DNA from 4 places in the Marinomonas sp. 63XJN7_9_ISO-PGPR-S23-217 genome. Region 4 is predicted to be linked to each of the others. Evidence: predicted binding sites of a transcription regulator. Region 4 holds the regulator's gene; each other region holds the start of a gene.
What was found. The regulator LexA, encoded in region 4, represses DNA repair genes until DNA is damaged. The targets are predictions, from matches to a motif close to TACTGTNTANNTANACAGTA.
Positions count from the first base shown of each region.

Region 1 (8,312 bases), 100 kb from region 4:
TTTAACAAGCCCATCAACAGATACGACTGCCAGTATTTCCTTACCATTTTCGGTAGTTGCATACATTACCATAGTACCATTAGGTGATATAGTTGGCGATTCATCTAAGTCAGTATGTGTCAAAATTTTAACGCGTCCCGTCTTAAGATCTTGCACCGCGATATGAAAATCCCCTCCGACCTTCTCAATACAGACGAGGAAACGACCATCGGGCGTCAAACGCGCTCGGTAATTACTGTCTCCTTCAAAAGTAATACGTTCGACTTTTTTAGTTTTAATATCTAGGCGATAAATCTGCGGATTGCCACCTCGATCCGACGTAAAATAAATGCTATTGCCCTTAGGCCCCCATGCAGGCTCGGTATCAATGGCGTAATTATGGGTCATACGCTCTAATTTTTGCGTCGCTAAATCTAATGTATAGATTTCTGCATTACCGTCTTTCGATAGCACTAAAGCCAGCTTTTTACCGTCGGGAGAAAAAGCAGGAGAGCCATTCAATCCTTTAAAGCTCATTATCTGATTTCTTTTTCCCGTCGCTAACTCTTGAATAAAAATTCTTGGACGCATGTTCTTGAACATAACATAAGCAATATCTCGTCCATTGCGACTCCAAGCGGGCGAGAGAATCGGCTCATCGGACTCAACAATCACTTGAGGGCGATATCCGTCGGCATCCGCTACTTGCAATTTATAGAGGGGATGTTTGCTTTCCGCATTCTGTTCAGTCACATAAAGAATACGAGTACTAAAATCCCCACGAATACCCGTTAACTTTTTAAAGACCGCATCACTAATATAGTGAGCTGCATCACGCAGATGATTTTTTGTCACATCAATAGTAGTGTAGTCATCCGCAGGCTTTTGAGTCAGCACGTTGAGCAACTGAAAGCCAACACGATAACGATCTCCACTAATGTTTTTAATGGAACCTATTAATACATAATCCGCTTTTAGTAAACGCCAATCACGATAATAAACATCCGACAATTTGCTGGGCTGACTCAACATACTGGAGCGAGGAATCGCCTTAAATAAGCCACTTCTCACCAAATCATCCTGAACGATTTGCGCCACATCTTGTGGCAATGGATCCGTACCATTATAACCAAACGGGACAATGGCAATTGGTAAGAGTTTATCCGCACCACTTGTCACTTCAATGACAAGCTGTGCCCTAGCAGCACTCGTAAAGAGCAAGCACGTCAATAATACTAAACACCATTTTCTTAACATCATTAGTTTCTTAAGTCCTGTGGATTAAAAATGATCACAACGTTACGAAAGTTTCTCTCAAAAACATATGGATCCACTTTCGATAACTCTCGAATAACACCCATGTTTCTAGCTGCATTCACTGCGCGCTGATCAAACAAGGCATCCCCACTACTTTCAACGACTTGTACATTTTGCACCTCACCCGTCGGTAAGAAAGAAATTTGAAGTTTTGTCTTCATATTATTACGCGCGTTGGGCGGTCTAATCCAAGCTTGCGCAATACGATTATTAATTAAGCCACTAATGGACTGAACCAACTGTGCCTCTTGAGCCGCTTTCTTTTCCGCCTCGGCCTTAGCTTCTGCCTGTCTTGCTGCCTCTTGAGCTAAACGCTCTTGCTCTGCTTTTCGAGCAATCTCCTGTTTTTGACGCTCAATCTCTTGCTGCCGTTTTGCCTCTTCTTCAGCTTGGGCTTTTTTCTTAGCTTCTTCGAGACGCTTTTTCTCTTCCGCAGCTTTTTCCTTGGCTCTTTGATCCGCTAACTGTTTCTGCCTGGCAATTTCTTGCTCTTTTTTCTTCTGAGCGGCGGCGGCCTCTTCTTTGGCTTTTGCTGCCGCTTCTGCCTTACGGACCGCCATTTCTTGTGCTTGTTTGGCCTGAGCTAATTGTTTTTTCTGGGCTTCAAAGGCTTTACGCTCAGCCAGCTCTTGGGCTTTTTTCTTAGCGGCCAACTCTTTCTGTTTGGCTAGCTCAGCTTGCTGCTCGGCTTCTTTTTTCTTTTCCGCTTCGCGCTTACCGATAATGGTTTTGGAAATATCAACCACAGTGGCATGCACAATCGGCGGACGCTTTGGCGTGGGTAACGAGTCATCATTAAAATTAATCGTCAGCACGCCTATTAAAAGAATAGCCAGATGCAAGCCAACCGCTAATACGATTGGTACACCGTACCCGTCTTTCTTAAAAAAACTCATCAAGTATTATCCGGATCCGTTACAAGACCAACATTCGGCACACCTGCTCCCTGTAAGGCAACCATCAAACCAATAATCGCACCATAGGAAACATTTTTATCCCCTCGAACCATCACTGGAGTACCTGGATTTTGACTTAGCACTTTTCGCACACGTGCTTTAAGCGCATCCAATGTGATAGATTGCTGCTTGCCACCTACATCCAAATAGAACTGTCCTTTGCTGTCCACAGAGGCAATTAAAACATCTTTTGAATCCTCTTGAATGGCTGCGGCACTTGCTTTGGGCAATTCAACATCGACACCTTGAGTAATCATCGGGGCCGTAATCATAAAAATGACCAGCAGCACCAACATAACATCGATATAGGGTACAACGTTTATTTCCGCCATTGGGCGACGGCGCTTTTGTCTTCTATTGGAGCGAGCCACTATGCTACGCCTCCCTCTCTGACATGAAGTTTGCGATGCAAGATACTGCTAAATTCATCAGAAAAATTATCGTACCCTGCGGCTAGAGACTCAGAAGCAGCTGAAAAGCGGTTATAGGCAATGACCGCTGGAATCGCTGCAAATAGACCGATCGCCGTCGCAATCAATGCTTCAGCAATACCCGGTGCGACCGTAGCAAGGGTCGCCTGCTGAACATCTGCCAGTCCGATAAATGAATGCATAATCCCCCAAACGGTACCAAACAAACCAACATAAGGGCTGGTTGAGCCAACCGTTGCCAAAAACCCTAAGTGTTTGTCCAATTTCTCTTCTTCACGGTACAATGCCACACGCATTGAGCGCTGCACACCTTCCATCACCGCATCGGGGTCAACGTGTTGACTTTGACGCAGCCGAGTAAACTCTTTAATACCTGCAATAAAGATATTTTCAACCCCTTCGACACGTCTGCCCTCTTGATTGAGCTTTTTATACAGCTTACTTAAATCAATACCAGACCAAAATTGGTCTTCAAATGCATTACGAACTTTTTTGGCTTGCTTTAGTACAAAGGCGCGTTGAAAAATAACCACCCAAGATAAGACAGATGCAACCAGCAAGAGCAACATAACAATTTGCACGACTAAACTGGCACTGGCGATTAACCCCAAAATTGACATTCTTAACCTCTATTTAAAATCCGACGGTAATTGATAATTAAAATGTTCGTAAGCGCGCTTCGTTACTTGGCGCCCACGTGGCGTTCGTATTACAAAACCTTGTTGTATTAAAAAAGGTTCAATGACATCTTCAATTGTATCTTTATCCTCACCTAACGCAGCTGACACACTGTCCAAGCCTACTGGACGTCCGTCAAACTTTTCTATCATAGTCAATAACATACGTCTATCCAAGTGGTCAAAGCCCTGACTATCAACGCTTAACATATCCAACGCCCGCTGAGCTATCTCTTGCGTAACGACACTCGCCCCACTGACCTGTGCCACATCGCGAACTCGACGCAGCAAACGATTGGCAATACGCGGTGTGCCACGAGAACGTCTCGCCACCTCGAAGCTTCCCGCCTGATCCAAATTCATGTTCATTTTATTGGCAGAGCGGGCTACGATCGTGGTCAATGATTCAACATCATAAAACTCAAGACGCTGCACAATCCCAAAACGATCTCGTAACGGTGATGTTAATAACCCAGCCCGTGTAGTAGCTCCGACAAGCGTAAACGGCGGAAGTTCGATTTTTATTGATCGAGCGGCCGGTCCTTCACCAATCATAATGTCTAACTGGTAGTCTTCCATCGCTGGATACAAGACTTCTTCGATGGCAGGGCTGAGTCGATGAATCTCATCAATAAACAGCACATCTCCTTCGTTCAAATTCGTCAGTAACGCAGCTAAATCTCCAGCCCGCTCTAATACTGGGCCTGAGGTAGTGCGAATTTCCGCGCCCATTTCATTGGCAATGATATTTGCCAAAGTCGTTTTGCCAAGACCTGGCGGCCCAAAAATCAGCGAGTGATCAAGGGGCTCTTGGCGTTGGCGGGCAGCTTGAATAAAAATCTCCATTTGCTCACGCACCACAGGCTGTCCGATGTAATCTGACAAGGATTGCGGGCGAATGGCTCGATCAATCTGTCGATCGTTGCCTTTCAGTTCAGCTGAAATAATACGATCAGTTTCTATCATTTATATTACCTTAACATGGCTTTAAGAGCCGCTTTGATAACGTCTTCGCTGCTGGCACCATCCACTGGGATGTTGGCAATTGCCTTCGCTGCCTCTTGCGGTTTATAACCAAGCGCAATCAACGCCGCTTCTGCCTCTTGTCTTGGATCCGCTTGTACTTGTTTAAGGACAGCAGGCGCTGAAAACAAGTCTGCCTTCGCGGCTTGGCCTAATTTATCTCTTAATTCAATAATCAAACGCTCAGCCGTTTTTTTACCCACTCCTGGAATGCGAGTCAGCGCTGTCACATCCGATTCTTGTACATTTGCAATCAATTCTTCGGATGACATGCTAGAGAGTACAGCCAGGGCCATTTTGGGCCCAATGCCATTTACTTTGATTAATACACGAAACAGTGCCCGTTCTGCTTTATCAATAAATCCGTACAAGGTCTGTGAGTCTTCTTTTACTTGAAAATGCGTAAACAAGACAACCTTTTCGCCAATCGGAGGCAAGTCATAAATAGTTGTCATGGAGGCACTTATTTCATACCCCACACCATTCACATCAACCAATAGCTCTGGTGGTGTTTTCTCCACCAATGTCCCAACAATACGTCCGATCACACAGATTTCCTTATATCCAATTCAGACCATCTTTTCGATGTGCGCCCAGCGCGCTTACCTACGCCGAACTCTATGCCCCCCGATGTACGAGTATTGGCATGACACAAAGCAATGGCCAAGGCATCAGCCGCATCGGCTTGTGGCGGAGAAGGCAGTGACAACAGCAACTGTACCATCGCCTGCACTTGGCTTTTTTCAGCGTTCCCGTTTCCCACCACCGACTGTTTCACTCGCCGTGCGGCATATTCATGAACAAATAATTCCTGCAAAGAAGCCGCTACAATGGCTGCCCCTCTTGCTTGTCCTAGCTTTAATGCCGAGTTGGCGTTTTTTGCCAAGAACACTTCTTCAATCGCAAACTCCTTTGGCTGGTACTCTTCCAGCAAGGAGCACACGCTATTGAAGATATTTTTTAATCTAACGGATAACTCATTATCTGGTAAACGAATGCAACCGCTCGTCACGTAAATGGACTTCCCGTTGATAACGTCAATGATGCCAAAGCCGGTAATACGTGAACCAGGGTCAATCGCTAATATTCTTGTGTCTTTCAAAACCAGACCCATATCAGTTTATCATTACTGTATATTCCAACAGCCCTTTACAAAGTATGCAATCGATAAATTCAAAAAAACGTCTTTACACTGTTAGTTTTACGGATATTTTTCAATCTCTTAGCACTAGCCAAGGTTACACGAATATTTGATATCTAAACATACAAGAATAAAAAAACCTCTGGCAACCAAGATCACCAGAGGTTTTTATAAAAATCAAACATATTTAGTCTAAAACTTTTATGCTCAATAAAAAGAACTAACCTTCAACAACAGGCTTTCTGACGCGAATATTGAGCTCTTTGAGTTGCTTCTCGCTTACTTCACCAGGCGCTTGAGTTAATAGGCAAGTGGCGCTTTGCGTTTTCGGGAACGCAATAACATCACGAATAGAGCTGGAGCCAGTCATCAACATTACCAGACGGTCTAGACCAAACGCTAAACCACCGTGTGGTGGCGCACCAAATTTCAATGCATCCAACAAGAAGCCAAATTTTTCATCTTGCTCTTCTTTGCTGATTTTTAGTAATTCAAATACGGTTTCTTGCATAGAAGATTGGTGGATACGAATCGACCCGCCACCCAGCTCAGTACCGTTCAAGACCATGTCGTACGCTTGCGACAACGCTGTTAACGGACTTGCTTTAAGCTCTTCAGGAGAACAAGAAGGAGCGGTAAATGGATGGTGAATGGCTGTAATGCCGCCATCAGACGTTTCTTCAAACATGGGGAAATCTACAACCCACAAAGGCGCCCATTTGCAAGTATAAAGATCCATATCATCGCCCAGCTTGCAACGCAATGCGCCCAAAGCTTCATTCACGACGTTCTCGGAATCCGCACCAAAGAAAATCAAGTCCCCATCTTGTGCTTCAAGACGCTCAAGTAAAGCCGCGCGCACTTCGGTTGGCAGGAACTTAACGATCGGTGATTGTAAACCTTCTTCTAGGTCAGACTTGTCGTTTACCTTAATGTAGGCCAACCCTTTCGCACCATAAATACCGACAAACTTAGTGTAGTCATCGATTTGCTTACGGGTCAGTGCATTACCACCAGGTACTTTCAGAGCTGCAACACGGCCTTTAGGATCTTTGGCTGGGCCAGAGAAGACCTTAAAGTCCACATCGGCCATCAAATCCGATACGGAGACAATCGTTAACGGAATACGTAGATCAGGTTTATCACTGCCGTATGTTTCCATCGCTTCAGAGTATGGCATGCGTGGGAAAGTCCCTAAATCCACATCCAACAACTCTTTAAACAATTTCACGATCATGTCTTCTGTCATCGCCATGATTTGTTCTTCGCTCATGAAAGACGTTTCGATGTCTACCTGAGTGAATTCTGGCTGACGGTCAGCACGAAGGTCTTCGTCACGGAAGCACTTGGCGATTTGGTAGTAACGATCAAAACCAGACACCATCAACAATTGCTTGAATAGCTGTGGAGACTGAGGAAGTGCAAAGAAGCTACCTTGTTGTGTTCTACTTGGTACCAAATAATCACGAGCCCCTTCTGGTGTGGCGCGCGTTAAAATAGGAGTTTCGATATCCAAGAAGCCATTGTCATCCAAATAACGACGTAACACAGACGTTACTTTTGAACGGAAACGCATTTTTTGCTGAATTTCTGGACGACGTAAATCGATGAAACGATTTTTCAAACGCACATCTTCACCAACAGATTGGTGTTCATCAAGCTGAAATGGTGGCGTTTTTGAGGCATTAAGAATTTCAAGCTCTGTGCCCAAAACCTCAATCTCACCCGTATTCATATTCGGGTTAACTGTCCCTTCAGGGCGAGCGCGAACCAAACCTTTTAGCTTCACAACAAATTCGTTACGAACGCTATCGGCAATGGCAAAGCTGTCGGCACGATCTGGGTCAAAAACAACTTGCGTAATGCCTTCACGGTCTCGCACGTCCAAGAAAATAACACCACCGTGGTCACGGCGACGATGAACCCAACCACATAAAGTGATTTCTTGTGAAATGTTAGAAGCATTTAACTCGCCGCAATAATGGCTGCGCATAATTTTTTTCCTATTACTGTCTCAGTGAGAGAGTGATGTGTTCTTACAATGTCTTTTTTGTTTAGCGGGTAAGTGATATTTCGATGGCACGACCAGTGTTTATGTCATCGTCGACTACCATTTTGCGTCTACCGAACAAAAAAAAGAATCTTTTAAGGCGAAGCATTATATGCGAACCGCGCCGGACTCTCTAGAGCCAGAACCAAATTTGTCAGCGACAAAGTACCCGGATAAGCGTCATCAACACACTCTGGTTATTTCATACACAACTTCTAGGCCATTCTGACGCAAACACACCTCGTCACCCTCTTCTTTTCCTATTAACACCTTTCCGACAGGGCTAGAAGGCGTTACCAAAAAAACACTTTGTTGACTTTGCTCTACAGTGAGTCCGCCAGCACAAGGAGAGATAAAAAACCATTTAGTATGGAACGTATTTTTTTCGAGCGCACTCAGTTCGACTAACGCCCATAGGGCGACGGTACTACTGTCTTCAAACAGCACACACCCCTTCTTCTCAAAAGTGCGCCAGTCATTCTCACAGTCGATCACGCGCTGAGATTGCCCATGGGCAAGATAGGAGGCCTCTAGACCAAAGGTATCGTATTTATTTTCTGCCACACTTTCTTCATTTGTCGCGGCATCATGGGCTTGCTTGGCTGCCCACAGCGCCGTATCAAAACGCTTTCTTAACGCGCTTGTGATCGTTTCATATACTGTCTGTTTCTTCATACCATCGATATACCTCGAATTGCCTGCGGGCATTGTAGTCATTCATCATTAGAAAAAAAGACA
Region 1 covers NZ_CM149678.1:2,854,563-2,862,874, forward strand. The annotation lists gene tolB (Tol-Pal system beta propeller repeat protein TolB) at 1-1,239, opposite strand, end outside; gene AC0VYI_RS13315 (cell envelope integrity TolA family protein) at 1,239-2,192, opposite strand; gene tolR (protein TolR) at 2,192-2,623, opposite strand; gene tolQ (protein TolQ) at 2,623-3,303, opposite strand; gene ruvB (Holliday junction branch migration DNA helicase RuvB) at 3,313-4,326, opposite strand; gene ruvA (Holliday junction branch migration protein RuvA) at 4,332-4,931, opposite strand; gene ruvC (crossover junction endodeoxyribonuclease RuvC) at 4,928-5,485, opposite strand; gene aspS (aspartate--tRNA ligase) at 5,745-7,517, opposite strand; gene AC0VYI_RS13350 (transcription elongation factor GreAB) at 7,758-8,249, opposite strand.
Region 1: the regulator LexA is predicted to act here: its motif matches at 5,511-5,530, upstream of ruvC (crossover junction endodeoxyribonuclease RuvC).

Region 2 (7,234 bases), 430 kb from region 4:
TCAGATGCTTCAACTGCTTCTAAAATAGCGGCATAGGTGTCAGCGGGAACACATTAAAATACGGGGTTACCGTCCTTCATTACAGCAACTGGGCCGCCTTTTGATTCATTCATAACAAGATCAAGACTGCTCTCAATATCATGAATATCAATCCATTTTTCGGCATAATTTTTTCGTTTAGTGCTCATATCTCTCCCCTAACATTACTGATAAGTACAATGATGATCAACAATTTAAAGTCAAATGAGGCTAAGGTGATTTTTATAACAACACTCTACTTTGAAAATAATTTCTTACCTTGAGGAAATCGTCAAGTGAAGGGTTCTCTAACATAAACTCTCTAGCTGATTTGCCATTAAATGTCGGATGATTTATTGGCTTTTTGAAAAAATCATACTTAAATCCAGTTGGTGAACTTAGGTGAATCATCTTGTATATACTTACCAGCATCGCCAGTGTATCAATAGTTTCTTGGTCTACTTGAAGACTGTCATTAATCCGTGCGGTCTCTTTCCATTGATTCCAAGTTGAAACCGTAATACCACCTAGAAGAACACACATCTGTTCATCACATAAGTCCCAACGCTCCTGTGGACATTGTTCATCTAACCATAATACAACCGTTGCAATTATCTTGTCTGCTGGCACATTACTGGCATTTTCTTTAGTAGTTTTATCACTCATGAAACACCTCTCAATCAATCATTATAGTTTGAATTTTTTAACTAAAAGTCCATTTTTAATTTCTACACTCTGAATCAAAAAACTTTTGGCAGTTCATCCCACCTGCTCGTGTAGGCTGGCGATAGGTGTTCTCGTTTCATTGACCATTGAGGTGACACGCCTTGCGAGGCGAAGAAGACGTTGCCGAGGCCGCTGTGGTTGATTTTGTCTACGACGCTCATTAAGGCTTTTGAGTTGATTTTTGTATTATCGGCTCGGAATAAATCTTGTTGAAAAGCGCCATGTTCGTAGAAGTCTGCCAGCATCACACCGCCTTTCATATAACGAAATCCAGCACGCCAGATGCGACGGAACAACACCTCGGTGACTTCCAATAAATCTCGCGTGTCGTCAGTGGGGTTAGGCAATTCAACAGACAAAGAATTCGCATAATGCGGCTCGTCTTTAGCGTGTGGGCTGGTGCGAATGAACACATTCACCACACGGCAAAGGCGTTTTTCCCCGCGTAGTTTCTCGGCCGCACGGGTCGTGTATTTGGCGATGGCTTCCCGCAATTCCTGCTTTTCCGTAATACGATGACCAAACGACCGACGGCAAATGATCTGCTGTTTCGTGGGTCGCACACACTCAAGATCAAGGCAAGACACCCCGTTCAACTCCTGCACGGTCCGTTCCAACACCACGGAAAATTCACTTCGAATGGCTTTAGGGTTCGCATTAGCTAAATCCAACGCCGTATTAATCCCCCTCGCCTTTAACTTCGCAGAGATACGACGGCCAACGCCCCACACATCACTGACATCGGCCAATGCCAGCAAACGCTTTTGTCTGTCTGGGTCCATCAAATCTACCACCGACCCCGTCGCTGGATACTTCTTCGCCGCATGATTGGCCAACTTCGCCAGCGTCTTCGTTGGTGCGATGCCCACACCTACCGTAATGCCCGTCCATTGATCGACCTTTGCCTTGACCCGCTTGCCAAACGCCAACAAATCCACCACATGATCAACGCCCGTTAAATCCATAAAGGCCTCATCGATGGAATACACTTCCAGCCGAGGCGCCTCCTCTTCTAAGATCGTCATCACCCGATTCGACAGATCCGCGTACAGCGCATAATTCGACGAAAAGCACACAATGCCATGCTGCCTTATCGCATCCTGAACCTGAAACAATGGCACGCCCATTTTCAGCCCTAGCGCCTTTGCCTCCTTCGAGCGCGCCACCACACAGCCATCGTTATTCGACAACACCACCACAGGCGTGTGTTTTAAATCCGGCCGGAACAACTTCTCGCAACTGGCGTAAAAGTTATTGCAATCGACCAAAGCAAAGACCGTCTTCATCAGCCGCGCTCATACTTGCGAACCACGCCCGTCACCACACCGAAGATTTCCAGCTCAGACTCTTCCGTAATCTGGATCGCCTTATAGGCTTTATTCTTCGGACGAAGCAACACATTGGGCTGCAACTCCAACGTTTTTACCGTCATTTCCCCATGAATGCAGGCGATCACAATATCCCCATGACGCGCCGTTAATGAACGATCGACCACCAACACATCACCAGAATGAATGCCCACATCGATCATCGAATCACCTTGAGCACGCACATAAAACGTCGCATTAGGATGAGCGACACAGAACTCATTTAAGTCCAAGGATTTTTCAACAAAGTCCTGAGCAGGCGAAGGAAACCCCGCCGACACAGAATCCACATACAAAGGGATTCGCACACTGTTGGCCGCGATAAACGCCGCCGACTCAGACACACCAAGATAAGTCACACGCATGATCAACACCAAAATACTGTATGGATATACAGTATAGTTTTAAGCAGCGAGAATGACCAAGTGAATTTTTGTAACGGGGAGAGCTTCCGATTTTTCGACAAAAAATGGGGCGGGGTTCAGGAATGATGAACTCAAGGGTAAAGTAGCGAGATCAACCACTTATCCACGAAAAACGCTATGCTCAATAAAACCAAGAACACAATAAAGAAAGCAGCCAAAGGCCATATAAAAAAGGATTATTAGCCTTTTAACTGGAAAAAGAATATGTGACAAAAAAAGGCCAGTGATGACGAGTCAACTGGCCTTATCATTTTAGTAAATTCACTTAACTGCTCTATTTTCCTGAAGATTTACTTGGTTTTAAGTCTGGGGTATTACCAGGAGTTTTTTTATTATCCCGGCGACGCTGATCTGTTTTTCCTGTTGATTTAGCTTTGGGTTTCGGACCTGGTTTAAGAGCCATGATGATTTTCCTTTTAAGATAATTGAGTGTTTGTAAGTAATTAGTACAAATTCATTTGCACTAATTACAAACTATACATGATCATTATGATGATGTAAATAGATCATTATGGTGATATATTTGTACCAATAAAACCATGAGAGGTATGAATTATGAATCGATTAGATCAGTTACCCAAAAATGTATATGATCGATTGGAGTATTTGGAGTTTATGTTGAGATTTCGAGGCTGGATCTCTAGGTCTGACCTAACTGACCGCTTTGGACTAGGTGAGTAAGCGTTCATTCTACGCCGTTATTTCATCCCATCTTTTTGCACTCTAAACTGGACTCCGTTTTCATCTCATCACCGATAACGGAGTCCAACCCATGACCAAACCCTATACCCGTCGTTCTTCTTCTGAATGGCAACAAATCATTGACGATCAAGCCGAGTCTGGCTTATCCGCCCCTCAATACTGCGAACAGCATCAGGTGAGTTACGCCAGTTTTAGTAAATGGCGTCAGCATTTTTCGGGAACTAAAGCCTCGCCAGATTCTAGTCACTCAGACTTTATCGATCTCAGTCAGGTGCCCACTCTCTCAGGTACTGGACGTTGGAACATTACCTTGTGTTTAGGTGATGGTGTTGAGCTTCGATTGAGTCGTGACTGATGTTCCTGCCCGATCCCAATGCTAAAATTTGGTTGCATACCCAACCCACAGATATGCGTAAATCCTATCGTGGCTTATTAGGGCTGATCAAACAACACCTCAAAGAAAACCCACTCATCGGGTATTTTGTCTTCATTAACCGGCGCAAAACCCAGATGAAAATCCTCTATTTTGACACCTCTGGTTATTGCATTTGGTGTAAACGACTGTCGCAGGGGCAGTTCAATTATGCGTCATCAGAAAACGCTAAACACGCCCTAAGTGTGATTGAATTGCAGCACCTCTTAGCGGGCATAAAAGTCGAAAAATATCGTCAATTTAAACGCTACAAGCGAGCATCATGACAAGTTGGATGGTATAATCCAACCCCATGAATGACGCCACTTACCGACCTATTTTACCCTTCAAAAACATCGACTTGCTTCACACGAATGAGGTCGAAAAACTGCGTGCTGAAAACGAAGCTATGTCTTCAAGAATCCGCCAATACGAAGCGGAAGTGCACATGCTAAAGCGTGAGTTATTTGGGCCGAAAAGCGAACGTCGTACCTTACTCACACCAGATCAACAAGCCCTCGCTGATATCGTGGGTCCGATGTCAGCCGAACCAACCCGCGTAGAAGAAGAGTCTATCGTTGAGAAGGACAAACCTGAGTCTGCCAATGTTCGTGGCAAAGCGCCCAAGTTTCGTAAAGGCAATGAAATTAACATCACCGGATTGCGTTTTGATGAGTCTATACCGGTTCGTGAAAAGGTTATCTTAGCGGACGAATTACAAGGCCCCAATGCGCACGAATACGAAGAAGTCGGCTTCAAAGACGTCAGCCGCATCGTACAAAAAACCAGTGCCTATGAAGTCGTCATCACCAAACGTCAGGTGGTGAAGCACAAAACCAGTAAACAGCTCATTACCGCGCCACAGCCGGATCTGATTTTTGACAGTTCCCTCGCGGATGTGAGTTTTATCGTTGGCTTACTGGTTAATAAGTTCTTGTATCACTTACCCCTTTATCGTCAACACCAACAGCTTAGCGCTTCCGGCATCACCCTCAGTCGTGCAACGCTCACAAACCTCACCAAACGCGGGATCGAACTGTTACGACCCATTGTGGTAGAGCAACTGATTAGTGTGCTGGACAGCAAGGTACTGGCCATGGATGAGACACCGATAAAAGCCACCCGCCAGCCTGGGGTAGGCAACCAACCCGGCAAAATGAAGCAAGCGTATTTTTGGCCCATCTATGGCGAGCAGGACGAAGTGGTGTTTACCTTCTCCCAAAGCCGTGGCATGAAACACATCCAAGACTTACTGGATCATGTTTGGCAGGGTACCTTACTGACCGATGGTTATGCCGCTTACAGTCGTTACGAAGCCACCTCACCGGAGGTCACTCATGCTCAGTGTTGGGTGCACATGCGTCGTCAGCTACTGAAAGCCGAAATGGAAGAAACCGAGGCCGTCACCCACGCGCTGAACCTGATTGCCGCCTTGTACCAGTACGAAAGCCATATCAAACAGAAAGGTTGGTCAGATGAGAAAAAACAAGATTACCGAGTGCAACACAGTAAGCCCTTAGTGGATCAATTTTTTGCCTTCTGCGAAGAACAAACCCAACGGGCTGACCTATTACCAGACGATACCTGGATGAAAGCGTTGAACTACACCTTAAAGCGCAAACGCCAACTGATGGTCTTTTTGGAAAATCCAAACGTTGCCATGGACACCAACCACCTAGAGCGAGAGATAAGACCCATCCCAATGGGTAAGAAGAATTGGCTCTTCTGTTGGACAGAACTGGGCGCCGAACATGTCGGCATCATCCAAAGCTTGATCAGCACCTGCAAGCTGCACGACATCGACCCCAACGTCTACCTGACGGATGTCCTACAACGAGTCAGCCAGCATCCAGCCAAAGACATCGCGGACTTAACACCAATACGATGGAAGCAACTGTTCGCAGACAACCCGTTGAAATCGCCCTTACTCTGAGTCAGTGGCTATCAATGATAGCCCTAGAATGAACGCTTACGCTTTAACAGGCGAACTTCCGCTTCATATTGGCGGATAGTGACAGACATGGCCTCGACTTCGGCACGTAACTTATCGACCTCATTCGTGTGAAGCAAGTCGATGTTTTTAAACGGTAAAATAGGTCGATAAGAGGCATCATTCATAGGGTTGGATTATACCATCCAACTTGTCATGATGCTCGCTTGTAGCGTTTAAATTGACGATATTTTTCGACTTTTATACCCGCCAACAGATGCTGTAATTCCAGTGTACTGAGGGCGTATTTATCGTTCGCTGATTCTTGGTAATGGAACTGACCTTGAGCCAAGCGTTTGCACCAAATGCAGTAACCCGAGGTGTCAAAATAGAGAATTTTCATCTGCGTTTTGCGTCGATTAATGAACACAAAATACCCGATGAGTGGGTTCTCTTTGAGGTGTTGTTTGATCAGCCCTAATAAGCCACGATAGGATTTACGCATATCAGTGGGTTGGGTATGCAACCAAATTTTAGCATTGGGATCGGGCAGGAACATCAGTCACGACTCAATCGAAGCTCAACACCATCGCCTAAACACAAGGTAATGTTCCAACGTCCAGTACCTGAGAGAGTGGGCACCTGACTGAGATCGATAAAGTCTGAGTGACTAGAATCTGGCGATGCTTTAGTTCCCGAAAAATGCTGACGCCATTTACTAAAACTGGCGTAACTCACCTGATGCTGTTCGCAGTATTGAGGGGCGGATAAGCCAGACTTGGTTTGATCATTAATGATTTGTTGCCATTCAGAGGAAGAGCGGCGGATATAAGGCTTGGTCATGGGTTGGACTCCGTTATCGGTGATGAGATGAAAACGGAGTCCAGTTTAGAGTGCGAAAAGATGGGATGAAATAACGGCGTAGAATGAACGCTTACCTAGGTGAAGCTGCCGCTACGCGCGATATTCGTTTATATAAAGAGTTATCACCAGATAATTTAAAACTAAACCAAAGCTCGAAAAAGTATGAAATATTGGATGATGGCTTCCACCCTATATTCGCCCTTCCAGTCCAATCTGCGCTTTCAAAATTACGCAAACGCAATATTTGTGATGCGCTTGGCATAAGTGGTTCTAACGGCTCTTTCAGCCCTGTAAGATTAGTTCTTCCTGATGTGGATCTATTGGCGACGATTACTCGAGCCATTTCTGTGGGTGCCCAACTTAGGACTGTTTATCGCTCTGTAAAGAATGGGCGGTCAGTAAAAAATTTGGTTCCTCACGCATTATTTGATAACGGTATTCATTGGTACATGAGGGCTTTTGATCTCGATAAAAATAGTTTTAGATCCTATGCTTTAACACGAATCTGCAACGCTCATATTGATCGGCAAGTTAACGAGCACCCCGATTTAAAGCTAAAGGATTTTCAATGGAGTCGGATGGTTTCGGTAGAGTTGACACCACATCCTGATAGAAAGAATGTTCCTCACCCTGAAACTATAGAATATGATTTCGATATGAAGGATGGCGCACTCAAACTCATGGTAAGAGCTGCGGTAGTGGGCTATTGGCTACATTACTGGAATGTAGACTGCACGGAAGATCATAGCTTAAAGGGGTATAATTACCAGCTATGGTTGCGTAATCATCA
Region 2 covers NZ_CM149678.1:2,522,621-2,529,854, reverse strand. The annotation lists gene AC0VYI_RS11820 (hypothetical protein) at 54-188, opposite strand; gene AC0VYI_RS11815 (hypothetical protein) at 262-684, opposite strand; gene umuC (translesion error-prone DNA polymerase V subunit UmuC) at 759-2,030, opposite strand; gene umuD (translesion error-prone DNA polymerase V autoproteolytic subunit) at 2,030-2,476, opposite strand; gene AC0VYI_RS11800 (hypothetical protein) at 2,811-2,939, opposite strand; gene tnpA (IS66 family insertion sequence element accessory protein TnpA) at 3,309-3,593, shown strand; gene tnpB (IS66 family insertion sequence element accessory protein TnpB) at 3,593-3,937, shown strand; gene tnpC (IS66 family transposase) at 3,964-5,583, shown strand; gene AC0VYI_RS11780 (hypothetical protein) at 5,607-5,768, opposite strand; gene tnpB (IS66 family insertion sequence element accessory protein TnpB) at 5,795-6,139, opposite strand; gene tnpA (IS66 family insertion sequence element accessory protein TnpA) at 6,139-6,423, opposite strand; gene AC0VYI_RS11765 (WYL domain-containing protein) at 6,507-7,234, shown strand, end outside.
Region 2: the regulator LexA is predicted to act here: its motif matches at 2,491-2,510, upstream of umuD (translesion error-prone DNA polymerase V autoproteolytic subunit).

Region 3 (8,312 bases), 380 kb from region 4:
CACCACCGAAGGAAACCAGTGATGCAATGTGTGCCATGTTCCAAGCTGGTGTCGGCACAACGCTCATTTGACCATGGGTGCTCACCGCAACAATACAGAAGATAATCGCCATAGGAACCCAAGCATAACGCTCGTAACGATGCACATAACGGTAGCCGTACACACTTACGGCCGTCGTCAGCGCGGCAATCGCCAAAATCGATGCCCATACAGGTACCACACCACTACTCAAGTCAGTAATAATCTGCGAACCAACGATGACGTTTACCGCCGACCAGCCAATACAGGCAGCGACATTAAACAGCGCCATGATCTTGGCCCCATTCCAGCCAAAAGAAAACCGTGCGATGGTCATCTGACGCAGACCAAGGCGCGGCCCTAGAGTGGAGAAATACGCCACAGGCAGCACACCGAGTATATTGAACAGTACGATAATGGACAGGCTGTCCCAGAAACCAAGCTGAAAAATAGGAATAGCCAGAGCGCCAAGCGCTACGGTGGAGATAACCAGGTTGGCTGACAGCCACATGGTAAAATTATCAATAACACTAACGTGAGTACGTTCGTGGGGCATAACACGTTCAATACCACGAGCCTCAATTCCGCTATCCTGCAGAGGAGCCGTGGCAATAGATTGATCAGTGATGGACATAGGATATGTCTCCGTTTGTTGGAGTTGTTGTTACGGCACCTTGCCGCCCCCTTGAGGGTTCATCCTGAGATAATGTGCGTGCTTGAGTGGGTACTCCCGCTCCCATAATGCATTGATCGGCGAATCTTTCGTCCGAAGGGTTCCATATCGCAAAAACAGCAATTTTCATACCACCCACAGTATTCTAAGAGACGGCACCTAAAGCAAGAACACAAACAAGATAATGCACAAAAAAACAACATCCTAATACTGCGCGCACCAAGTTGGCGCCAAACCAGATCATCCTATAATGAGTGGGATCAATGAGTTAGAGAGGCAATAAGACAAATCAGTGTCAAACTCTTTTCTTAGATAAGATAGGCCAGCTTGATCGTGCTCACGTAAGCGAGGTGTTTTATCTCCCTACCAAACTTTTGGTAACGCTTCCCATTGGGTTGTATAAGCGGGCGATAGATGCTCACGTTTCATGGCCCACTGTGGTGATACGCCTTGTGAGGCGAAAAAGATGTTGCCCTGACCGCTACGGTTGATTTGGTCCACTACGCTCATTAAGGCTTGTGAGTTGGCTTTCATACCGTCCGCTCGAAAAAAATCGTACTGATAAGCGCTATGTTCATAGAAATCCGCCAGCATCACGCCGCCTTTCATATAACGAAATCCGTCACGCCATAGACGACAAAACAACACCTCGGTGACATCCAGTAAGTCCCGTGTATCGTCTGTGGGATTGGGTAACTCAACAGACAAAGCGTTCCGATAGTGCTTCTCATCATGAGCATGCGGACTGGTACGAATAAACACATTCACGACACGACAAAGGCGCTTTTCCTTGCGTAGCTTCTCTGCAGCACGAGTCGTATATTTGGCGATGGCTTCCCGCAGCTCCTGTTTTTCCGTAATACGATGGCCGAATGATCGGCTGCAAATAATTTGCTGTTTTGTTGGGCGCACCAATTCAAGATTTAGACAAGACACCCCGTTCAACTCTTGCACAGTCCGCTCCAATACCACGGAAAACTCGCTTCGAATGGCCCTAGGGTTCGCATTCGCCAAGTCCAATGCCGTGCGAATTCCCCTAGCACGCAACCGCTCGGTGATTCGCCGACCTACGCCCCACACGTCACTCACATCAACCAACGACAATAAACGCTTTTGTCGGTCAGGATTCATCAAATCCACTACGGATCCCGTTGCTGGGTATCGCTTCGCCGCCTCATTCGCCAGCTTAGCCAGTGTCTTGGTTGGCGCAATCCCCACACCTACTGTGATCCCTGTCCATTTATCTACTTTGGCTTTTAGCCGTTTACCAAACGTCAGTAAATCCATGGCATATTCCACGCCCGTTAGATCGAGGAACGCTTCATCGATAGAATAGACCTCAAGCCGTGGCGCTTCCTCCTCTAAGATTGCCATCACTCGATTTGACAAATCCGCATACAGAGCATAATTCGACGAAAAACACACAATGCTATGCTGCCTTATCGCCGCCTGAGCCTGAAACAATGGCATTCCCATTTTCACACCCAGAGCTTTAGCTTCTTTGGAACGCGCCACAATACAGCCATCGTTATTCGATAGCACAACAACGGGCATGTGCTTTAAATCTGGCCGGAATAATTTCTCACAACTGGCGTAAAAATTATTGCAATCGACCAATGCGAAAGCTGTATTATTAGCCCCGTTCATACTTACGAACCACTCCCGTTACCACTCCAAATATTTCCAGTTCTGACTCTTCGGTAATATGAATGGCCTTATAAGCTTTGTTTTTCGGACGCAACAACACATTGGGATTTAGCTCCAACGTTTTCACTGTCATCTCGCCATGAAGGCAAGCAATCACGATGTCCCCATGACGTGCCGTTAACGAACGGTCGACCACTAACACATCCCCTGAATGAATGCCCGCCTCAATCATCGAATCCCCCTGAGCACGCACAAAAAACGTCGCCATGGGCCGAGGAATGCATAATTCATTAAGATCAAGTGTCTTCTCAATAAAATCCTGAGCGGGCGACGGAAAACCCGCCGACACAGACTCAACATAAAGAGGAACCTGAATACGATGATCCGCGATAAAGGAAGCAGAGTTTGAAGATCCAAGATAAGTCACACGCATAGTTAACACCCAATACTGTATATGTATACAGTATAATTTCAAACAATGCTCATGACCAAGTGATTTTTTGTAAGAGATGGGATTTAAAGATAGCGAATGCCGCTTACCGCGCCACTAGTTAAAATCCATCTCCGCTGCCGTTGGGTTAAAAATAGCGTTCTCCACAATGATTTTTTCCAAACGTCGTGTGGCTTCGTTTGCTTTTGGCGACACAAATAACGACACTTCCATATCCGGCAAAGCAGGCAAATCACGATAAATCACTAAGTCATCGTCTAACGTTTGATAAGGCACAATGGCAACCCCCACCCCGGCTCGAACGGCCGCCAATATACCCGACCGACTCTGACTAGTAAAAGCGACCCGATAGGGAATGCCCTCAGCGTCTAGTGCTTGGCATGCATACTGACGATGTTGGCAGCCTTCCGCAAACACCACTAAAGGCAAAACAGCTTGCATATGGACAAAATGCCCTTTAGCGCCAACCCACACTAATTCATCACGGCGTAAGCGAACACCCCCTGCTGTATCCGCCAACATCTCAACCAAGGCAATGTCCAACTTGCCTTTATTCAGCAATTCCACCAAATAATCGGGGCGATAATCACAGAAAGCCTCTAGCTGAGCTTCGGGATAGCTCAATATAAAGTCTTGCAAAATCGGCGCAAGGGTTCGACTGGTGTATTGGTCATGGGTACCAAGACGCACTACCCCATCAATGTCCATATTTTGAAAGGAGCCGACTATTTGATCGTGCAGATTAAGCAGCTGTTGAGCATGGTTTTTTAATTGAATGCCTACCGCAGTCAAACGCACGCCATGTTGCCCCCGCACCATCAACGGATTGGCAATCAAATCTTCGAGACGATTGAGCTGCATGCTCACCGTCGAGGGCGCTTTATGCAGCTGTCTGGAGGCTTCCGTCAAGTTCAAAGTCTCCGCCACCACCATAAAGGTACGTAGTAAATTAATCGGTAAATCGCGCATATTTCAGCTTTCAATAAAATTGAACGTAGAATTGAATATTCATCGATTTACCGAATAAATGCAAGGCCCTACTATACGCGAATTCGCTGAGTGTTTTTTACACACTCATATCATTAGGCACTAGAGCAAGGAGAATTGTGATGCGGCTCGCAATAACATTCGGTTTCAATCAGGTGATCAGCCACGGCTTTGGCGTGTTTCTATTTGCGGCCTTGGTACCTATGATGCAGCATACAATTAATATCAACAGTTGGTACCTTGCACTGGCAGGCGCATTAACACAGATTTCCTATCTTGCTGGCGCCATGCTCTTAGGTGTCGTTGGTCATCGCCTAGATTCAGGTCGTACTTTGCTTGTCACAGGCTCACTGACCTCTTCTTTACTGTTCATCATGGGGTGGCTCAATGATCCTATCATCATGATGTGTTTATTGACCATTATGGCCTCCAGTGCTGCCATGAGCTGGGGTTCTATTGTGGAATTGGTGACACGACATGGGCGTGCTGATCGCACCGCAACAAACCTTTCTATTGCTTCCAGCGGTACTGCGTGGGGTTACAGTGTCAACGGGCTGATTATCTTGTTAATCGTACCATTACTGGGCTGGCGCAGCAGTTGGATGGTGGCATCGGTTTTAGGTCTGGTTGTTGTCTTCACTACCTTCTCTCTGCTGAAAAGCATGCGTAATCAAGCACAGAGCCAAGACATTGATGTCAACTTTGCCGTTGCCATGGGTACCAAACAGCTGTTTAAAACTGTTTTCCGTGAACGGACCGCATTTTTATCATGTTTGATTCTATTGTTGGTCGGTGCTTCTACCATAACGTTCACCACTTGGTTAAACACCTACTTAGCAGAATTGTCCTTACCACCCGCATTAGGGGGTTATACATGGAGCATGATTGGTTTGACTGGCATGATCGCAGGCTTCTTTGTGGGCAAATTGGCAGACAAAAAAGGCCACGGCGTAACACTGTTGAGCATCTTTGGCATCTTTGCCTTGGGCTTGGTGGCGTTTTCTTTTCATCCAGCTCACTTCGTCCTGCTCGCAGGATTTGGCTATGGCATGATGTACTTCCCTATTTGGGGCATTGTCGCAGGCTGGGTGAGCAAACAATACTCATCTAAAGCCACCATGCAAATAAACGGCATTGGCATGGTGGCGTTTGGCCTAGGAGGCTCATTAGGGAACCTGCTGGCTGGTATGATTCACGAGGCAACAGGCAGCTTGCAAAACATTTACTGGTTGATCTGCGCTCTTGGTATTGTGCTGTTTATATTGGCGACCTATATTTTCTTGCAGGAGCGCCAATCAAAAACGCAAATGGTGGGCGATATCTCACCAGCGGCCTAGCCTTAGGTAATTCAACAATCTAGCCCAAGCCATAAAAGTGGCAGAAGGCGTCTCGCTAAAGTATGCGGCTTTGCCTCCATACTTTAGCGTTTTTTACATCGGGCCTTGCAAAGCAAATTGCTTGGGCCAATCTCGGTGATTAAACACTTGTCCTTGATTGCGAATGCGGGCGATTTCAGCCAAATCCAGGGTAGCAAATACCCAACCAGCATCATCATTATGCCCTTGCACCAAAATCCCATTATCTGGAAAGCCATAATCGACTGGAGTATAGACGCTCGCTCGTCCCATATTCACATCCACCGCTTCTGACCAAGACGCATTGCCAATGGTAGGCGACTGTACCACATAACATTGATTCTCCAAGGCGCGAGCTTGGCAACCAATGCGCACCCGATGAAAACCCGCTTGCGTATCCGTACAGCTTGGCACCAACAATAAGTCAGCTCCCGCCGCCACTTGCTGACTGGCAATCATGGGAAATTCTGAGTCATAGCAAATATGAATACCTAAGCGCCCTAAGTCCGTATCAATCACCTTAATCTGATTACCACTACTAATATGCCATTGCTCGTTTTCAAAGCGTGTCATCATCAGCTTGTCTTGGAAATCGATTACCCCCTCAGGGCCAAACAAATTGGCGCGATTAACAAAACAGTTACCGCCTTGCAGAGTTGGAAAGGAACTGGCGAGAATCATCACATTATGACATTTGGCCAGTGCCGCATGCAGATCGTGCCACTTAGGTAACAGCGTTTGCATCGCATGAATCTGGCGCTGCAAATCACTGTAAACCTCCTCGCCAAATAAAGACGCCAGCTCCATACTGCCATATTCGGGAAAAACCAATAACTCTGCTCCCTGTTGCGCCGCCTCCGCGACCCAATTGGTGAGCTTATCAGCAAAGTCTTCCCATGCAGAAAAAAAACCTATGTCGTATTGTGCCGTTGCCAGTTTAAATGTACTCATCGCTTAAAAGTACTCATAAAGAGATTTCATCCAAAACATCATAGGCTTACGGGTTTCCACCTCATCACCGATATCCTTCCAGCTGAAAGAGGTGATCAGTTCCGGACGCTTTTCATAGCCACGATGCTGCCAAAAGGTATCCAGAGGTTGATAATCCGCAGGACGAGCGGGGTGACCCTCAGGACGCTGCACGCCACAAAAACACGAGTATTTGATCCCCGCCAAGGCTTTCCCATGGGCTTCCCTATATTCAAAGAACGCCACCCCCGCCCCTTGTCCTCGATATTCAGGCAACAAGACAGATTCACCACAATAGAAAATCTCGTCAATATTAAAACCAGCGTCGACAAAAGGCTGTTTTACTTCTGCTGTCTCATGTCTAAGCGGCACACCTGTTGACGCCCCCACTACTTTATCGCTATCAAAGGCCAGCACAATGACACTGTTTGGCGCTTCAATATAGGTCTTTAGGTAACGCGCTTCATAAGCCAAATCCCCATCATAAAGGTAAGGAAAGTCACGAAATACACGCATGCGCAGCTCAGCAAGTTGAGGAATATATTGGGTCAATTGCGAGCCAGAGAGAGATTGAAAAGTCAGCATAATGTCATTCCGCTTTAAGCAGATACTTGGGCAATCCAGTCTTCAAGATTATAGTAGTTGGTCACGCGGGCCACTTTTCCATCACGAATATCAAAGAAAGCCCCTGCTGGCAACTTATAGGTCTGGCCGTTTGCGTCTGGCAACCCGTCATCGGTCGCCAAGTACTCACCTAGCACAGTAAACTCCACCGCCGCACGGTCACCCGCTGGATTCGACATCACCACGATATCGACAATGGTTTCTTTATAGTTGCGATTCATACGCGCCATAAAGGCCGCAAAGGCGTCTTTACCCACTTCACGATCACCTTGGTTAATGTCATGGATCACATCGTCCGTTAGTAAAGACAAAAAGGTATCCATATCTTGGGCGTTAAATGCGTCGTAATATTGTTGCAGTAATTCAACCGTGGCTTGACTCATGGGCAAGGCTCCAAACAAAAAATCAAAGCCCGAATGGTAATAATTTAGCGTTGCACGAGAAAGGCTTTTTTAACACGAGTGGCCTAATCAGACAAAAAACTGTCGAGGCTTGAACAACCTATAAAAAATCGAACCCTTTTCTGAGTTCGATTTTTATAAAGCCAATATAAAGATTTAATCTTTCAACTTCCAAGCCACTGCTTTACCAGCAAAGAAAGGAACAATGGGCTCGCCGTTTGGTAGAGTAATGCTATTTGGCACTTCCCATGATTCACGGATCAAGGTAACTGTTTGCGTGTTGCGCGGAAGTCCATAAAAATCCGCACCATGTAAACTGGCAAAACCTTCTAGCTTATCTAACGCGTCCAGCTCATCAAATACTTGCGCATACAGCTCAAGGGCCGACCAAGCACTGTAGCAGCCCGCACAACCACAGTCGGATTCTTTGCGATGTTTAGCATGGGGCGCCGAATCGGTACCTAAAAAGAATTTCGGCGAGCCGGATTGGACAGCTGCACGTAAGGCTTCTTGGTGAGTACTGCGTTTGAGTACTGGCAAGCAATAGTTATGGGGGCGAATACCACCATCCAACATATCATTTCGGTTTAGTAGCAGGTGTTGTGGTGTAATGGTGGCGGCCACGCCTTCGCGGGCATTAAGCACAAAGTCAGCGGCATCTTTTGTGGTGATGTGCTCAAATACCACTTTTAAATGTGGCACCCGCTCAACAATATTCACCATATGCTGATCGATAAAGGCTTTTTCACGATCAAAAATATCAATGTGTTTTTGTGTCACTTCACCATGAATCAACAACAACATGTCATTGTCTGCTAGCGCCTCAAACACAGGGTAAAGCGACTCAAGGGAATTCACGCCAGAATCAGAATTGGTTGTCGCCCCTGCCGGATACATTTTCGCCGCAAGAACCCCCGCTTTTTTCGCCTCTTGAATATCTTGAACGCTGGTTTTATCAGTCAAATAAATCGTCATCAGAGGCGTAAAGGAACTCCCCTCAGGTCGAGCGGCCATAATGCGCTCTTTATAATTCAATGCTAGTTCGGCATTGATGACTGGCGGAACAAGGTTGGGCATAACGACGGCTCTTGCAAAACAGCGTGCCGTGGCGGGCACCGTTTCGAGCAACATATCCCCGTCGCGAAAATGTAAGTGCCAATCATCCGGTTTAATAATAGTAATTTCGT
Region 3 covers NZ_CM149678.1:2,576,725-2,585,036, reverse strand. The annotation lists gene AC0VYI_RS12070 (purine-cytosine permease family protein) at 1-652, opposite strand, end outside; gene umuC (translesion error-prone DNA polymerase V subunit UmuC) at 1,055-2,338, opposite strand; gene umuD (translesion error-prone DNA polymerase V autoproteolytic subunit) at 2,325-2,771, opposite strand; gene AC0VYI_RS12055 (LysR substrate-binding domain-containing protein) at 2,886-3,758, opposite strand; gene AC0VYI_RS12050 (MFS transporter) at 3,899-5,113, shown strand; gene AC0VYI_RS12045 (carbon-nitrogen hydrolase family protein) at 5,207-6,082, opposite strand; gene AC0VYI_RS12040 (GNAT family N-acetyltransferase) at 6,086-6,685, opposite strand; gene AC0VYI_RS12035 (ketosteroid isomerase-related protein) at 6,700-7,107, opposite strand; gene pyrC (dihydroorotase) at 7,282-8,312, opposite strand, start outside.
Region 3: the regulator LexA is predicted to act here: its motif matches at 2,785-2,804, upstream of umuD (translesion error-prone DNA polymerase V autoproteolytic subunit).

Region 4 (8,312 bases):
ATCACTAAAAAAGCCATTCAAGCCGCGTTTGAAACGCCCTCTGAGCTTGACATTAACCGTGTTAATGCACAGCAAGCACGTCGTTTCTTAGATCGCGTAGTAGGTTTTATGGTGTCGCCTTTACTTTGGGCGAAAGTAGCTCGAGGCTTATCTGCTGGGCGGGTTCAGTCCGTTGCTGTACGCTTAATTGTTGAGCGAGAAAAAGAAATTCGCGCCTTTGTTCCAGAAGAGTTCTGGGAGCTGCAAGCGTTACTAAAAACGCCAGCGAAAGAGTCGATTAAGTTTGATGCGGTAAAATATCAAGGCAAAGAATATCGTCCGGTTAGCAAGGAAGAGTCTGATGCTCATGTGGCCCGACTGGATGGTGCGAGTTATCAAGTTAGCAATCGCGAAGATAAGCCGACCAGTAGTAAGCCTTCCGCCCCCTTTATCACTTCGACGTTACAACAAGCGGCGAGTACGCGTTTAGGCTTTGGTGTGAAAAAAACCATGATGCTTGCCCAGCGTTTATACGAAGCGGGTTACATCACATATATGCGTACGGATTCGACCAACTTAAGTGTTGAGGCTGTTGAGGCGCTACGAGAGTATATTTTATCGAACTTTGGTGATAAATATTTACCGAAAGAGCCACTACGTTACAGTAGTAAAGAGGGTGCCCAAGAAGCCCATGAAGCCATCCGTCCATCGGATGTGAACGTACGACCTGATGATCTGCAGAGCATGGAAAAAGATTCCCATCGTCTCTATGATCTGATTCGTAGTCAATTTATGGCATGTCAAATGACGCCAGCTTTGTATACCTCAACCTCTGTTACGGTAACGAGCGGCGAATACGAATTTAAAGCCAAAGGACGTATTTTGCGTTTTGATGGTTACACTCGAGCCATGCAGTCGTTCGCGAAAAAGGGCGAAGACAATATCCTACCAGATGTGGCTCAAGGGGAAACCTTGGCACTTGACTCTTTGTTGCCGGAGCAGCATTTTACTAAGCCTATTGCACGCTTTAGCGAAGCCAGTTTGGTAAAAGAGCTGGAAAAACGTGGTATTGGACGCCCTTCTACCTACGCTTCCATTATTTCAACGATTCAAGATCGTGGTTATGTACGGGTTGAAAATCGTCGTTTTTACGCTGAAAAAATGGGGGATATAGTCACCGAACGCTTAGTGGATAGCTTCCATTCTTTGATGAATTTTAGCTTTACTGCTGAAATGGAAGAGCAGCTGGATGATATCGCGGAAGGTAAGAAAGATTGGATTAAAACGTTGAATGCGTTTTATAAAGATTTCAGTGGTATGTTATCCAAAGCGGAATCACCGGATGAAGGGATGATGCCAAACGAGCCGACACCGACTGATATTGAATGTCCGACTTGCTCTCGTCCCATGCAAATCCGTACAGCGAGTACGGGGGTATTCTTGTCTTGTTCAGGTTACTCGTTACCACCTAAAGAACGTTGTAAGGCCACGATTAACCTGGTTCGTGGTGATGAAGCGATTGCCGTTGATGATGAGGAAGGGGAATCTAAAGCCTTAATCGGCAAACGCCGCTGTAAAATTTGTGGTTCGGCCATGGACAGCTATTTGATGGATGAGCATCGCAAACTGCATGTTTGTGGTAATAATCCGGCCTGTTCTGGGTACGAAGTAGAGAAGGGTTCCTTTAAAATCAAAGGTTACGATGGCCCTGTTCTAGAGTGTGATAAGTGTGGCTCCGAAATGCAGCTTAAAACGGGTCGCTTTGGGAAATACTTCGGGTGTACAAACGAAGAATGTAAAAATACTCGTAAGCTATTGAAAAATGGTGAGGCAGCGCCACCAAAAATGGATCCTGTTCCCATGCCAGATTTGGCTTGTGACAAAGTCGATGACCATTATGTATTGCGTGATGGTGCAACCGGTTTATTTCTGGCTGCCAGTCAGTTTCCTCGTAAACGAGAAACGCGTGCGCCGTTAGTGAAAGAACTGCTTCCATTTATGGATCAAATTGATCCTAAATATCATTTTTTCAAAACGGCGCCAGTTAAGGATAATGAGGGGCGTCCTACGGTGATTCGCTACAGTCGCAAAACGAAAGAGCAGTATGTGATGACCGAAGAAGAAGGCAAACCAACGGGCTGGAAAGCGTATTATGTTGGTAGTAAATGGGTTGTTGAAGAGGGTAAGAAAAAGAAATGAGTAACGCGAGTCAAGCAAGCGTTACCAATCAGAAGTTAGACGCAGCACGACGTTTTTTGCAGCAAAGCCAGCAGTGCGAAGAGTCTTGGTTGCTCGCTGGATTAGAAGGGGCGTCTTTGTTTCACCTTCGCAGTGCCTTGAACGGTTTGCTACAAGAGATCAAAACGGCTTATAGTCTGAAATCAGAATTAGATATCTTGAAATTACAACATGCAGCGAAAGAGATAGGGGTTGTGGTACCCACATTGAGCGAGCTAGCAGATCTTGCTTTACAACCCCTTTCTTGGCTGAATCAATTAGAGCAAGCATTCATTGCCCAGTTGGAATGTCACTATACATCGTTTTCTGGTATGAGTTCGGACAATATAATTGGTAAAGGATCGGATGCCGGTGCTTCAGTTGGTCTGTACTTGTCCAAGCTTGTTGAGTTGGTGTTGCGTTTTAGAGAAGAATCATCAGAGTATTAATTATGAAAGAATCTTATCTAGAGATTGTTGAACTCGATAATGGCGACATTGTGTTGAGACCAGCAAGTGAAGACGGAGAGAGTGTTGAGCCGCTGGCCACCTTGGTCATTTCCGATACAACGAAGTCGTACTTAAAAGAGCGGTATTTTGAATTGGCTAAGTGCATGTTTCATGCAGGTATAGACTTTGTTTATTCTGATGAATCCTCTTTTGGAGACGATGCTGAGTACTTAGAAGATTTGGAAATGCGCCCTAAAATCCTGCATTGATCAGGACGATATAAAAAATGCGAAGCCATGGCTTCGCATTTTTCTTGGCCGCCTATTAATGGTTGGTTAGGTCGGCCCGATTTTTATCTGTTAGAATATGTGCCGGGTTAGCTAAGGTATTAGCTTAAACGGTTTGTCTTATGACACCGACAGATAAGCCTTCGATGGCAAACTCTTCGCTTTCCAGATCAACAAGAATATCGTCAAATTCTTCATTCTCGGGTTGTAGACGTACTTGACTGCCTTTTTGATAGAAACGCTTAACCGTGACCTCATCGCCAATGCGGGCAACAACGATCTGACCATTACGAATGGTAGTGGTTTTATGGACAGCCAAGAGATCGCCCTCCATAATGCCAATATTTTTCATGCTGGTGCCGGAGACAGATAAAAAGTAATCCGCTTTAGGGGAAAACATATTAGGCGGCACGCTCACATGTGATGCGATGTTTTCTTGTGCAAGAATTGGAAAGCCCGCGGCCACTTTGCCAATGACGGGTAGGCCAAGCTCTTCGTCGTTGGCAGCCTCGACAGAGTCTTCAATTAATTGAATGCCTCGGGATGCGCCAGAGAGCATTTTGATGGCACCTTTTTTGGCAAGGGCCTTCAGGTGTTCTTCGGCGGCATTGGGCGATTTAAAGCCTAAGCGACCTGCGATTTCTGCACGTGTTGGAGGAAAGCCGGTTTCGCTAATAAATTCGCGAATGGTTTCTAGTACGTCAGATTGTCTTTTGGTTAATTTAATCATAGGGCCATCTGGTTGTTTATACAGTAACTGTTATTATATACAGCATCACCAACGATTCTCAATAATTTAAATGCTTTCAGACGAACTAAAAACACAAATTCATCTTGCTTATCGTGCTTCTTTGGAAGCAAAACAGCATAAACCCCGAGTTGGTCAGCGTCAGATGATCGGCGCAATCGCGCGTACTTTGGGGAATATCAAACAAGACAGCGAAGGTAATCGGCTAGACGAAAAGCACGTGGCGGTCATTGAGGCTGGAACGGGGACTGGAAAGACTCTGTCTTATTGTTTAGCGGCCATTCCAATAGCGAAAGCACGTGGCTTAAAACTCATTATCTCTACGGCAACAGTGGCTCTGCAAGAGCAAATTTTGCATAAAGAACTGCCTAACTTGCTTGCACACACGGAATTAAGCTTCAAATATACATTGGCAAAAGGACGTGGGCGTTATCTCTGTCTAAACAACCTTGAGAGCTTTTTAAGCTCGGAAGATCAAGGTATGGAGGACATGTTTGCAGGACTGTTTGAGCAGCATTTACAAGCTGATGATGTGAATACGGTTTTGTACCAAGAAATGGATGTGGCGTTATCTAAAGGCGAATGGGACGGGGATAAAGATAATTGGGAAGGCGTGATTCGCGATCAAGATTGGCGCCGCTTAACGACAGATCACCAACAATGCACGAACCGAAATTGTGCTAATTATTCTGCCTGTCCATTTTTTAAAGCACGGGCTGAGATTGAGGTTGCCGATGTGATTGTTGCCAACCATGATCTTGTATTAGCCGATTTATCTCTAGGCGGCGGCGCCATTCTTACGCCACCAAAAGAAACCATCTATGTCTTCGATGAAGGCCATCACCTTCCTGATAAAGCCATTGGCCACTTTCGTCATGAAGTGCGTTTACAGCAAAGTATTACTTGGCTTCGCCAGTTGGAGAAAAACCTAGTGAATTTGAAGCAGGAGTTGACCGATGCGGTCAGTTTAACTGGTCAGTTATTGCTGAAAATCCCCCAGCAGATTCAGAGTATTGTGAATTTTATTCAGTATGCTCAGCAAGGTTTGGCGCCTTACATACAAGGTTTAGGGTTGGATCAAGACAATAATCAGCACCGCTTTGAATTTGGTGTGATACCGGATGAGTTGCGACAATTGGCTTACAGTTTGCAGACGTCTTATCAGAAGCTGTTCAATAATATCGAAAGTATACAGGATGAATGTAAGAAAACCAAACAGAACGAAGGAATGGGGATTACCCCAGAAACAGCGGAGACTTGGCAGCCGATTTTGGGCGTGATTTTAGGTCGTTTAGAGCAATGTATTGATTTATGGCGTCTATACTCTACGGTTGATGATCAAAACTTTCCGCCTAATGCCCGTTGGTTAGTGGTGATAGGGCAAGGGATGGAGCAAGATGTTGAGCTTGGTGGTTCACCAATTCTGGCGGCCAATACGCTACGTCAGCAGTTATGGGATAAGTGCTTTGGAGCGCTGGTCACATCGGCCACACTGACCGCGCTGAATCAATTTCATCGTTTTAATATGCGCTCAGGGGTGCCTCGGGAAAGTGAATATTTGCGGGTGTTAAGTCCGTTTGACTTCCAGAATAATGGTCTATTGGTGGTGCCCAATATGGAGCATGAGCCAAATCGTGTGGATCAGCATACTGCGGAGATTGTGACGTATCTGAATGAGCATGTTCATACTGATAAGGGGAGTTTGGTGCTGTTTTCTTCGCGTCGTCAGATGGAGGAGGTAGCTAAATCACTTTCTGCTGGGTTGCAAGAGATTCTTCTTATTCAGGGCGAGCAGTCTAAACGGGTGATTCTAGATTCTCATAGGGCTAGGATTGATGAAGGTAAGGGCAGTTTGCTATTTGGGTTGGCCAGTTTTGCCGAAGGGGTAGACTTGCCTGGTAGTTATTTGACCTCTGTGTACATTGCTAAGATTCCTTTTGCGGTACCGGATGATCCCGTTGAGGCCACATTGGCTGAGTGGATACAAAAACGTGGTGGCAACCCCTTTATGGAAATTACCATCCCAGATGCCTCTTTGCGCTTGGTTCAAGCAACGGGGCGTTTGTTACGAAGTGAAAAAGACTCGGGAGAAATCCATATATTGGATAAGCGTCTCAAGACAAAGCGTTACGGGCAACAGTTAATTGATAGTCTCCCACCGTATCGTATGGTATAGCTTGTCGTCTTTTAATCCTACGACAGGGTATGAAAACGTGCAACTTAGCAAAGCAAGGGGTGATAAAAACCTATCATTTAGGTACACTCCCCGCAAAGTTTCATAAATTCAAAAATATAGAAGAATATAGATTCCAATATGGAAAACCAAACAACAGAATCCGCTCCAGAGAAAAAAACAAGACCTAAGCGTCCGCGCCGCTCTAATAAGCGCCCGAACAAAAATAGCAAATCGAATAATAGTGCGTCTGCACAAACAGCTTCTTCAGTGGCGGAAAAAATGGAAAATAACGGTTCAGTGTGGTCAATAGATCAGTTTCAAGTGCCAAAAGTAGACGGTAAATTACGCTTTCATGATTTAAACCTGCCTGACCGGGTATTAAAATCCATTTCTGAAATGGGGTTTGAGTACTGTAGTGAAATTCAGGCAGAAACCTTGCCAATGACTATTAAGGGATATGACATTATCGGACAGGCGCAAACAGGGACCGGAAAAACGGCTGCCTTTTTGATCGCCATGATCAGTGACTTTTTAGATTATCCGCTAGAGGGCAAACGTGCTAATCACTTTGCCCGTGGCTTGATTATCGCACCAACCCGTGAGCTGGCGTTACAGATTGCCGATGAAGCGGAGAAATTGACGTCAAATTGCCATTTGAATGTGGTCTCTTTGGTGGGTGGTATGAGCTATGAAAAGCAAAAGCAAGCTTTAGAAAACGAGAATGTGGATATTCTTGTGGCGACACCTGGCCGTTTGTTGGATTTTGCTCGCAGCAAAAAAGTTATGTTAAATCAGGTGGAATGCTTAGTGTTGGATGAAGCTGACCGTATGTTGTCAATGGGTTTTATTCCGGATGTCAAAAGCATTATTCGCATGACACCCCATAAAGAGAAGCGCCAAACGATGCTGTTTAGTGCGACTTTTCCAAAAGATATTCAGGTATTAGCACGCCAATGGACGTTCTTTCCGAAAGAAGTCTCTGTTGTACCAAAAGAAGCGACAAACCAGAATATTGATCAAGTGATTTATACGGTGGAGGCCGAGCAGAAATGGCCTGTTCTGCAGCAGTTGATTGAAGGTAATAACAATCAGAGAACGATTATTTTCGCGAATCGTCGTGATGAAACCCGCGACCTTTATGAGAAACTCAGAAAAGCGAATATTAATTGTGCAATTCTGTCGGGTGAAGTGGCGCAAGATAAACGTGTCAAAACATTGAAAAACTTCAAAGAAGGCATTATTCAAGTATTAGTAGCAACGGATGTCGCCGGGCGTGGTATTCACGTGGATAATATTGAACTGGTTGTTAACTATGCTTTACCGGAAGACCCAGAAGACTATGTGCACCGTATTGGTCGTACTGGTCGTGGCGGGGAGACTGGTAAAGCAGTCAGTTTTGCCAGTGAAGATGACGCCTTTTTGATTCCTGAAATTGAAAAGGTCGTGGGTGAAAGTATACGTTGTGAATATATGGTGAATACGGCACTTTAATACTTTTCTTACATTAAAAGCCTTTTACAATATGTGCATAGCGAATGCCATTGTGTAAAAGGCTTATCAAGTGAGTACCTATGAACTTAGAGCACCACTTTGCGGGTTTGGGTGAAGCATTTTTTGCCAAGACGCACATCCAGCCACTTCTTCAGCAGCGCCTGGTTGAATTCAACCAGGAGCTTGCTCACTCTCTGTCTATTGATATTAAATCCTCTGAAACCAAGTCTATTTTGAATGGTGAAACGCAAATAGAACAAGCCTTAAGCATGGTTTATGCAGGGCATCAGTTTGGCGGCTTTTCTCCTCAGTTAGGAGATGGCAGAGGGGTTCTGTTAGGCGAAGTGCGTGATGATCGCGGGCTCTTGCAGGATCTTCATATGAAGGGGGCGGGGCCGACGCCTTATTCTCGTCGTGGCGATGGTCGAGCGGTGCTGCGTTCTTGTATTCGTGAATATCTGGCCAGTGAGGCAATGCATGCATTGTCGATTCCTACTTCCCGCGCTTTGGCCTTGTTTGACAGCGAACAGCCTGTGTATCGTGAAACGCCCGAAAAAGGCGCTATGCTATTGCGTACGGCACAAGGGCATATTCGCTTTGGGCATTTTGAGTTTTTCTTTTATCAACGTAGAGATGATGAACTCAAGGCGTTACTTGACTACTGTCTTGAGCATTATTACGCACAGTGTTTAGCTACAGACGCGCCGCTTGAAAATATGCTAATTGAAGTGGTGAAACGGACCGCCAGAATGATTGCTAAGTGGCAGGCTGTTGGGTTTCAGCACGGCGTCATGAACACCGATAATTTTTCGTTTACCGGTGAAACCATTGATTATGGCCCATATGGTTTTATGGAGGATTATGAGCCGGACTGGATTTGTAATCATTCCGATTACGAAGGACGCTACGCGTTTTCTAGGCAGCCAAGTATCGGTTTGTGGAATTTAAACTGTTTGATGCGTTGT
Region 4 covers NZ_CM149678.1:2,956,427-2,964,738, reverse strand. The annotation lists gene topA (type I DNA topoisomerase) at 1-2,178, shown strand, start outside; gene AC0VYI_RS13875 (DUF6586 family protein) at 2,175-2,645, shown strand; gene AC0VYI_RS13870 (hypothetical protein) at 2,648-2,914, shown strand; gene lexA (transcriptional repressor LexA) at 3,039-3,662, opposite strand; gene dinG (ATP-dependent DNA helicase DinG) at 3,733-5,856, shown strand; gene AC0VYI_RS13855 (DEAD/DEAH box helicase) at 5,995-7,347, shown strand; gene AC0VYI_RS13850 (protein adenylyltransferase SelO) at 7,428-8,312, shown strand, end outside.